One region of the Selenomonas sp. oral taxon 920 genome, then DNA from elsewhere that is predicted to be linked to it. Evidence: riboswitches for the same ligand, from Rfam matches in the RefSeq annotation. Region 1 holds a riboswitch; each other region holds the start of a gene.
What was found. A riboswitch is a leader RNA that binds a small molecule or an ion and turns the genes downstream of it on or off. The one in region 1 is predicted to bind molybdenum cofactor.
Positions count from the first base shown of each region.

Region 2: another riboswitch for molybdenum cofactor. It lies ahead of modA (molybdate ABC transporter substrate-binding protein); the one in region 1 lies ahead of BCS37_RS11035 (hydrogenase small subunit).
Region 3: another riboswitch for molybdenum cofactor. It lies ahead of BCS37_RS10280 (FecCD family ABC transporter permease); the one in region 1 lies ahead of BCS37_RS11035 (hydrogenase small subunit).

Region 1 is NZ_CP017042.1:2,310,508-2,313,781, forward strand. It holds gene BCS37_RS11030 (nickel-dependent hydrogenase large subunit) at 1-629, opposite strand, end outside; gene BCS37_RS11035 (hydrogenase small subunit) at 626-1,714, opposite strand; molybdenum cofactor riboswitch at 1,970-2,137, opposite strand; gene BCS37_RS11040 (hypothetical protein) at 2,215-2,973, opposite strand; gene BCS37_RS11045 (M23 family metallopeptidase) at 2,985-3,274, opposite strand, start outside.
Region 2 is NZ_CP017042.1:359,854-363,127, forward strand. It holds gene BCS37_RS01600 (sulfate/molybdate ABC transporter ATP-binding protein) at 1-221, opposite strand, end outside; gene modB (molybdate ABC transporter permease subunit) at 218-889, opposite strand; gene modA (molybdate ABC transporter substrate-binding protein) at 889-1,692, opposite strand; molybdenum cofactor riboswitch at 1,686-1,822, opposite strand; gene moaC (cyclic pyranopterin monophosphate synthase MoaC) at 1,842-2,324, opposite strand; gene BCS37_RS01620 (molybdopterin-binding protein) at 2,626-3,274, shown strand, end outside.
Region 3 is NZ_CP017042.1:2,156,271-2,159,544, reverse strand. It holds gene BCS37_RS10290 (YwqG family protein) at 1-145, shown strand, start outside; gene BCS37_RS12290 (hypothetical protein) at 260-376, shown strand; gene BCS37_RS10285 (hypothetical protein) at 449-1,192, opposite strand; molybdenum cofactor riboswitch at 1,373-1,528, shown strand; gene BCS37_RS10280 (FecCD family ABC transporter permease) at 1,613-2,617, shown strand; gene BCS37_RS10275 (ABC transporter ATP-binding protein) at 2,617-3,274, shown strand, end outside.

The DNA of each region.
Region 1 (3,274 bases):
ATCGCCATCAGATGCACCTCGGGCGGCAGCATCTGATAGTCGGGGTGATCCCACCACTGCGCGGAGAAAATACCGAGCTGGCCGCTCTCCACGATCTTCTGCACCTTCGCCTTGATCGCCGCATAGTACTCGGGATTCGATACGGGTACGTCATGCGGGTATGCCTCCGTCTCGAGCCCCGCAGGACCGCGAAAGGGGAGACGGTAGGTCGCGAGCACCGTATTCTGGAGTGCCGCCGTCGCCGCAGGATCCGCCTTGAGCGCCTCGAGCGGGCTGACCCAGTCGAGGGCGTGCAGATGGTAGAAATGGATGATGTGGTCCTGATGTCCGAGACACGCCGCGATGATGTTGCGAATATAGTGTGCGTTCTTCGGGATGGTGATGCCGAACGCATCCTCCACGGCACGTAGGCAGCCGAGCGCATGGGACGACGTGCAGACGCCGCAGATGCGCTGGATGTATGCCCATGCGTCACGCGGGTCGCGATCATTCATGACGAGCTCGAGGCCGCGCCATGCCGTACCGGAGGAGATGGCATCCGTGACCTTGCCCGTCGCCTCATCCACCTGGATCTCAACGCGCAGATGTCCCTCAATGCGCGTAATCGGGTCGACAACAACGTGTTTCATTCATGCACCTGCTTTCCCTCTTTTTCGAGCTGCTTCTCGTGGCATTTCTTCTGCACAAGGCTCGCGCCCGCGTGTGCCGCGACACCGACCGCCGTAGCGACGGCAAGACCCGCACCGACCATATCCACATCGATGCCGTCATACTCGGGCAGACGTTTCGAGAAGGGTGCATCGTCCCAGAAATTCGCATTGCTGCACCCGATGCAGGGCGCACCCGACTGGATCGGGTACGACATCCCCTGATACCAGCGCAGATTGCCGCAGGAGTTGTAGGTCTCAGGTCCTCGGCACCCGAGGTGGTAGAGACACCATCCCGCCTTTGCCCCCGCATCGTCGAAGCGATCGGCAAACATGCCCGCATCGAAGAACGGACGGCGGTAGCAAGTGTCGTGAATGCGGTTGCCGTAGAACTGGCGCGGCCGTCCCTCCCCGTCGAGCGGGGGCAGCGTACCGAAGAGCGCGACATGCATGACGACGCCCGTCATGACCTCGGGGATCGGCGGGCAGCCGGGCACGGCGATGTAGGGCTTTGAACCAATGAACGAGCGAATGCCCGTGGACTCCGTCGGATTCGGCGCAGCCGCCTGGATGCCGCCCGCCGTCGCACACGTCCCGTAGGCGATGACCGCCTTTGCCCCCTCGGCGACACGCCTCAGCGTATGCGAGAAGGGATGTCCGCCCGACATGCAGGTATACTCGTGCGCGCCCGATGCAACCGCGCCCTCGACCGCGAGAATGTACTCCCCGTGGTACTTTTTGATCGTCGTCTCGAGGTGCTCCTCGAACGGCTCACCGCAGCCCGCACTCAGGACATGGCTGTACTCAAGCGCGATGCTGTTCAGTACGAGATCGGATGCAAGCGGCGCACCCGAGCGGATGAAGGACTCATCGCAGCCCGTGCACTCGTGCCCATGCAGCCAGATCACGACCGGCAGCGGCTTCGTCTCCGCCGCCTCGACGACCTTCGTCATCATGTCCGTGCTCAGCCCCATCAGGGACGTGAGCGTCACACAGCCCTTCAAAAAGCTGCGGCGGCTCATGCCCTTTGCGAGATAGGCCTCCCATAAGCTCTCCCTTTTACTCACATGAATCCTCCTAACCAATACACCATTTATAATTGATAATTATTGCTCATAGTTATAGAAAATTTTTATAATTATACACCCATCCCATCAAAAAAGAAATACACTTTTGTGCAGTACGAAAACTAATTTTGCGTTCGTTTTTTGCACGCAAAAAAAGCTGTCCCCCGCACCCAAAGGCATGACAGACAGCCCCTTAACACAGCCATATACGCCGCATCTGCACATCCTGAAACAGACGCATGAAACAGCCCTGTGACGGCAATTCTGTCGCTTCCTTTTCAATGGGGAGGCGATTCCTCCCGACGGAAAGGCGCGTGCATTTCTGCCCGTACCCTGTGCGCATCTTGGGAGAATCCCGCAGCGCAGGCGCAATATCATAGGAATGGTGCCCTTAGATATTTTTGCTCGGAAACGTGAAAGAGCTTTGCAGGCTCTTCCTTAATTATTTGTTAATTTTAACAGGAAATTGCCGTACTGTCAATATCTGATATTTATTCTCATCATGTGTGTGATTTATTTTTGATGTTCCGTTTCTTCGCCGCCTTCTTCACGGCATCGCGTTCCTTCGCCGCCATCGTGTGCGGGCGGATCTCGGCGGCGTGCCCGTCACGCGCACTGTCCGTAATGACCGCATTCTCCGTGTCATAGGCGATGATCTCGTAGGTGCGGATCGTGTTTTTCTTCGGGTCGAGCACGCGCCGTTGAAGTGTGTAGCCAACATTGCGGTACGCTTCGTCGTGCATTGCACTCACGAACTGCGCCTTGCCGAGGTCATTGTAGAGGATGAGCTGCCAGTAGGAGATGCTCCCATCGCCATTGCGCCGCATCTTCGCGCGGTCAAAGAACCAGCCGCGCCGCTCGTCCCCCTCGATAAAGACCCAGTCGCCGTCCGCGAGCGTCACGGGTTCGATCGCCGTCGCCGCGCCGTAGGCAGCGTCGGATGCCACGGGAGCAATGCCGATCCCGTGCCCACCGTCCTGCGGTGCGGACTGCTCCTCGGCAGCATCCTGTGCTGCTGGCCCCTCAGGCACAGAGCGGAGTGTGCCGTCTTCATCGTGCGAACCGGCAGGCTCATCCCCCAGCTCGTCCATCTCCTCGTCCAGGACGCTCTCCTCGTCCGATGCACGCTCTGCGGGCGCGGTGCTCCCGTGGTGCTCCTCTGCCATCATGACCTCGTGGATATCCTTCTTCTCCGCGCTCACGCCCCATGCAGGCAGGAGAAAAAGTCCTGCGGCAATCATACAAATGAAGGATTTCATAGCATTCTCCCTTATAAATATCCTGCGGGGTTGACGGGCTGCCCATCAACGCGCACCTCGTAGTGAACATGGGGTCCCGTAGAGCGTCCCGTCGAGCCGACATAGGCGATGACCTCACCGCGCCGCACCTGCTGTCCAACCGTCACGGCGAGCGCGGAGGCGTGCCCGTAGCGCGTCACAATGCCGCCGCCGTGGTCCACATCGACCATGTTTCCATAGCCGCCGTTCCACCCTGCCGCCGTGACAATGCCGTCAGCGGTCGCAACGATGGGCGTGCCCATATCGGCGGCAATGTCGATCC
Region 2 (3,274 bases), 420 kb from region 1:
TGCGGCGGGAGGTTGATGCCCTTTTCACTGTCAAAGAGGATGCGCTCGTTCAGGACAATCTGTCCGCAGTCGGGACGCTCGAGCCCCGCGATGCACTTGAGCGTCATGCTCTTGCCGCTGCCCGATGCGCCGAGGAGGGCGAGGGTCGTGTCCGTGAGCGTAAAGTTTGCCGCAAGAGTGAAGTCACGCAGGCGTTTTTTGATGTTGACGACGAGCTTCATTCACGCACCTCCCGTTTGAGGTACAGGTTCATCGCTCCGATAAAGAAGAGTGAGAACAGGGAGATGATGATCGCCCAGCGAAAGGCGAGGTTGTAGTCGTTCGCCTGTACCGCCGCATAGATGGCAGTGGACATGGTCTGCGTACGTCCCGGAATATTGCCCGCGAACATGATGGTTGCGCCGAACTCACCGAGTGCGCGGGCAAACGAGAGGACGAGCCCCGCGAGGATGCCGTGCCGTGCATTCGGCAGAATGATACGCCAGAAGATGCGCCAGTTGTTGACGCTGAGTGTCTGCGCCGCGTGGATCATGCTCTGGTCAATCGCCTCGAATGCACCGCGTGCCGTGCGGTACATGAGCGGGAGGCTCACGATGACCGCCGCGATGACCGCCGCGCGCCAAGTAAAGACGAGCGGCAGGTCGATTGACAGGAGGAAACTTCCAATCGTACTGCGCTTTCCGAAGAAGAGCAGGAGGAAGAATCCGACGACGGTCGGCGGCAGAACGAGCGGCAGGGTAATCACGGCGTCGGCGATCGTGCCCGCGAGGCGGCTGCGGATCTGCAGGACACCGTAGGCTAGAGCAATGCCGACGAAGAAGGTGATGACCGTCGCAAGACCCGCGACCTCAAGCGAGATGATGAGCGGGGATAGCGTTTCGTCCGTCATTATTTCACTTTGAAGCCGTATTTCTCAAAGACTTTCTTCGCAGCGTCCGTCTGGAGGAACGCGAGGAAATCCTTTGCTTCGTTCATGTTCTTCGCATCCTTGAGGACGGCGGCGGGGTAGACGATAGGTTTATGTGTATCGGCAGGAGCAACGGCGGCGACCTTTACCTTATCCGAGATGGCGGCATCGGTTGCGTAGACAACGCCGCAGTCCGCATCGCCCGTCTCGACCCACGCGAGCACTTGACGGACATCCGAGCCGTAGACGGCGCGCGCTTTGACATCATCGAGGATGCCGAGCTTTGTAAAGACTTCCTCACTGTACTGTCCGACGGGTACGCCCTTCGGTTCACCGAGCGCGATGTGTGCGACCTGCGGGTCAAGCACTGCCTTGAAGTCGGGGAGGTTCAGCTTGCTGTCCTTCGCCGTAATCAGCACCACGTCGTTGATGAGCAGATCGACGCGCGTGCCGTCCGCTAGGAGTTTCTTCTCGTCGAGTGCATTCATCTGTTTCTGTGCAGCGGAGACAAAGACATCGGCGGCGCCGCCGTTCTCGATCGCCTGCTGGAGTGCACCGCTGCTGCCGAAGTTGAAGACGAGCTTCGTATTTCCGTGCTCCTTCTCGTACATTCCGCCAAGTTCCTTCATCGCGTCTGTGAGGCTCGCCGCCGCCGAGACCTGCAGCTCGATGGGACCCTCCTTCGGCGTGTCCATCTTGTTTGCACTGTCGCCGCCGCCCACGCAGCCAGCGGTGAAGAGTGCCATGGCGGTGAGACCTGCCGTAAGTAAGTTCCTAAGTTTCATGGTAGTATTCTCCTTTACAAAATAGAGTAGGCACGACCGTTTCCAAGTCGTACCCCGTGACGGAATCCGTCAGGCAAGGCGTCGTAGCAAATTTGCCTTAGATAATCCTTGCTCGGAGTGTGTGTTGGAAAAGCTGACCTTTCCCCGAATCAGCGGACAAATGTGCCGCTCTTGCCGCCGGACTTGCGCTCGAGATGAATGTCTCCGATCTCCATGCGCTTGTCAATTGCCTTGCACATATCGTAGATTGTGAGGAGTGCAACGCTCACAGCGTGCAGTGCCTCCATCTCGACCCCCGTCTCGCCTGTGACCTTTACAGTCGCAGTCGCACGTACGGCGCGGCGCGGAATCTCCTCAAGCGCGAAGTCGAGCGTGCATTTGGCGAGCGGCAGCGGGTGGCAGAGCGGGATGGTGTCCGATGTGCGCTTTGCCGCCATGATCCCTGCGATGCGTGCAACGCCGAGTACATCGCCCTTCGCCGCAGTGCCTCCCTCGATGGCGGCATAGACCGCATCGCTCACATAGATGCGTCCGCTTGCAATCGCCTCGCGGTGCGTCTTCTCCTTGCCGCTGACATCTACCATGATCGCGGCGCCGCCCTCATCGAAGTGCGTCAGTCCTGCGTTCGGCATGTGTATTCCTCCTTTCTGACCGAATGTTTTAATCATAGCGTACCTTGCATTGAAAATCAATCGTTTGCGCGCAATCTTCTGTTACAGAAAAGAGGGACAAAGGGCGCAAAAAACCTTTCTCATTTACGAAAAATCATAGAGAAAATTTATTTTATGTGGTATAATCAATAAGAAGAATGTATAAATGAGAATGGTTTTTAGAGAAAGATTAATTCGTCGCAAAACTATTCTTGTTTGATCGCGAATGTGTATTATATACTATGTATTTTCAAAAATACATATCGATGGAACGGGAGGGACTATGCGGGAGGTTCGCGTTCAGGACGCAGTAGGGATGATGCTCTGCCACGACATTACGGAGATCGTGCGGGGGGAGCGCAAGGGAGCGCGATTCCGCAAGGGCGATGTGATCCGCGCGGAGGATGTCGAGGTGCTGCTGCGCATTGGCAAGGAGCATATCTACGTCTGGGAGGACGACGAGAATATGCTGCACGAGAACGATGCGGCAGTGATTCTGCGTGACCTCTGCCGGAGCGACTACATGACGGCGAGCGAGCCGAAGGAAGGCAAGATCGAGCTGACATCGACAGTGGACGGCGTGTTCGAGGTGCGCGAGGATGCACTCAATGCGGTGAACGATATCACGGATGTGATGATCGCGACGATCGCGCAGCACTATCCCGTAAAGGCGGGGACGAAGCTCGCAGGGATGCGCGTGATTCCGCTCGTCATTGATAAGAGCACTATGGAAAAGGTGCGTGAGACGGCAGGTTCCGAGCCGCTGCTGCGCATTCTTCCCTATCGAAAGATGAAGGTCGGCGTTGTGACGACGGGCTCGGAGGTCTTTCACGGACGCATCAAGGACACCTTTACGCCCGTCATTGACAGCAAACTGCGCGCGTTCGGACTACAGGTAGACGAGCATCGTCTCTCAGATGACGGGACGGAGC
Region 3 (3,274 bases), 150 kb from region 1:
GCTGCTGTTTCAGATGGGCACCGTCGAGGACGATGAAACGGAGCTCATGTACGGCGACTGCGGTCTGATTTACTTCTGGATTCGGAAGGAGGACCTTGCCGCGCGCAATTTCGACAACGTCCGCCTGATCCTGCAGTGCGGGTGACGAAAGGTTAAAGCGATACTGGCAACAGCTTGATAAGAGGATGGTCAAGCGTTCAATCAGCTCATCAAGGATATTGTGTGAAATCCATTCGATGGAATCGGAAAACCCGAACCATTGAAAGAGAATTTGACGAGCTTTTGGAGCCGACACATTGACGAGGAGCATTGGCTTGCCGATCTGATCGAAGGTTATGCAATTCTGATTTTTGCCTGTTGGGGGCATTACAATTAGCCTTGACAACGATATTAAAAGACGAGGAACTCCTGCAAAACGCAAGAGTTCCTCGTCTTTTGTGTGCGCCGTTTAGTCCTTATTATCGTTCGGGGTAATGTCGATGGGTGCATCCTCGAGCACCTGCTGCTCCTCCTCGGGCTTGCGCTTGCGGAGAATGAAGAATGCGCCTGCGCCGATGAGGACGATGACGAGGATGACGGTGCCGATGATTGCCGTCTTGTTCCAGAGGCGGAACGCGACCTCGATCTTCGACGACTCACCCGTCACGAGCGTCTTGCCGAGGTTCCATGTAAGCTGCTTGCCGTCGTTCTCCGAGCGGTCGGCGTTCGAGCTTGTGGGCACAACGGGCAGTGTCATCTGATAGGTGAACGTGATATTGCTCGCGAATGCGCCTGCGCCGCCGCCGTTCTGGCTGCCCTCAAAGAGCAGGTCAAAGTTGTAGTCCGTGTAGAACAGGCTCTTGTTCGCGGTGATGCCCGTGTTCTTGCCCTCGTTCGCCTTGAAGAAGTCATTTTCCGAGAGCTTGTCGATCGTTGCGTAGTGCTCCGTGATTTCGTAGCCCGCCATATTCTCCTTCGTCACGGGCGTAACCTGCGCGTCCGGATTCTTCGCCGTCGTCGCCGCCTTGCTCTGCTCGACAATCTCGGCGAGCATGGGCACGCTGACGAGCGTCGTCTTCAGATCGGCACTGCCGTCCTCGTTGATGACGACGTTCACGTCGCCGCTGAAACAGCCGCTTGTGAGCGCGAGTACGCCCAGCATCGCAGCCGCGAGAACTGTGCGCATCGTGCGTGTGCATCGTGTCAGAAACATAAGATACCTCCTCAATTACTGTCAACAAATCCACTGCCATTCTAACATGAGCGCATCGAATTTTGCAAGATGACGATTGGCACAAAGTTTTTGTCATGATGGATGAACTGGTTGGGGTAAAGGGCAGAATCTATTTTTTCTTGTTCAAACGTCAATCTCATGCTATGCTCATAAAAAATACATATTTATGTTTTTCGAGCCGCCGTACCTGTGGCGTATGCTATGGTGCGTCGGCCTGATCGCGGAATCCCGCAGATCACGGGGGAAGGTATGGAAACGTCCTTCCCTGCCCGCAGACTTCTGTCTGCATTGCAAAGGAAAACCGGCATGGGGAGGACTGCGCTCTTTTTGTGCGCTGTAATTGCTCACCGGATTTTTTCGGTGGGCATTTTTATTGGGAAAATTCGGGAAAGGGGTTTTATGGGGCAATATGCACGTATGATGGCGGCGGGCAGTGTACTCGCCGTGCTGTTTTTCGTCCTCTCACTTTCGGTGGGACGGTTCTATGTCCCGTTCGATCAGGTGGCAGCAATTCTTGCATCGAATTTTATTGAACTTCCGATCACGTGGGATGCGTCGATGTATAACGTCGTCATGGTGATCCGTCTGCCGCGCGTGCTCGGCGGCATCCTCGTGGGAGTTGCGCTCGCGGTATCGGGTGCGGCGTATCAGGGTGTCTTCCGCAACGATCTCGTCTCGCCCGATCTGCTCGGTGTCTCGCAGGGCGCGAGCGTGGGCGCGTGCCTTGCGATTCTCGTGCATCTGACGCTCGGCGGGACGGCGGTCGCGGCATTCCTCGGCGGTATCGCGGCAGTTACAATGACACTCATGCTGCCAAAGCTCGTGCAGAGCCGCTCGCGCATTGTGCTTGTCCTCTGCGGCATCATTGTATCGGGTTTTATGGCGGCGGTGATCGGGCTGCTCAAATACCTCGCCGACCCCGATACGGAGCTGGCGGATATTGTCTACTGGCAGCTCGGCAGCCTTGCAAAGGTCTCGTGGGACAATCTGCTCTACGTCACGCCGATCATCGTCTTCACGCTTGCGGGGCTGCTTGCGATGCGCTGGCGCATGAATGTGCTTTCGCTCTCGGATCAGGAGGCGGCGAGCTTCGGCGTGAATGTGCAGCGCGAGCGTCTTGCCGTGATCGCGCTCGCAACCCTGCTGACAGCATCGGCGGTGTGCCTGAGCGGAACGATCGGCTGGATCGGGCTCATCCTGCCGCATCTGGCGCGGATGCTCGTCGGCGGCAACCACGCGCATCTCCTGCCCGCAACGGCGGTACTCGCCGCGTCCTTCCTGATGCTCGCCGATCTCCTCGCGCGTACGCTGACCTCTGCGGAGGTTCCGCTCGGGATTCTCTGCGGCTTTGTCGGCACACCGTTCTTTGCGTGGATTCTCTATCGCCAGCGGAGGTATTTCTGATGGAGCGCGCAATGCTTTGGCTCGACGACGGTTCATTCCGCTACCGCACGGACGCGCCGTACATCTTCGAGCATATCTCGTTCTCAATCAAGGGCGGCGAGGTGCTCGCGCTCCTCGGGCGCAACGGTGTCGGCAAGTCCACGCTCCTCGCGTGCCTGATGGGATTTCAGGAGCTGACGCAGGGACGCATCTATACGAACGGGCAGAACATCTATGCGATGTCGCCGCGTGAGCGCGCGCGGGAGATCGCGTTCGTGCCGCAGATCATCAGCGCGGAGAGCTCGTTTACGGTGCGTGACTATGTGTCCTTCGGCGCGACGGTGCGCACGGGGATGTTCTCCGCGCCGAGCAGGGCGGACTATGCGCAGACGGATGCGATTCTCGAGGAGCTCGGCATTGCGCACATTCGCGACCGCCAGTGCAGGGAGCTCAGCGGCGGGCAGCGGCAGCTGGTCGCCATCGGGCGCGCACTGCTTCAAAATACGAGGCTGATCCTTATGGACGAGCCGACGGCGGCACTCGACGTGCGCAATCAGGTGCTCGTCCTGCAGACAATCGACAGTCTGCGTGCAAAGGGCTACGGTGTGGTCTTTACAACGCATCTGCCCGAGCAGGCACTGCTGCTGAACAGCCGCGTCGCGCTCTGTTTCGGCACGC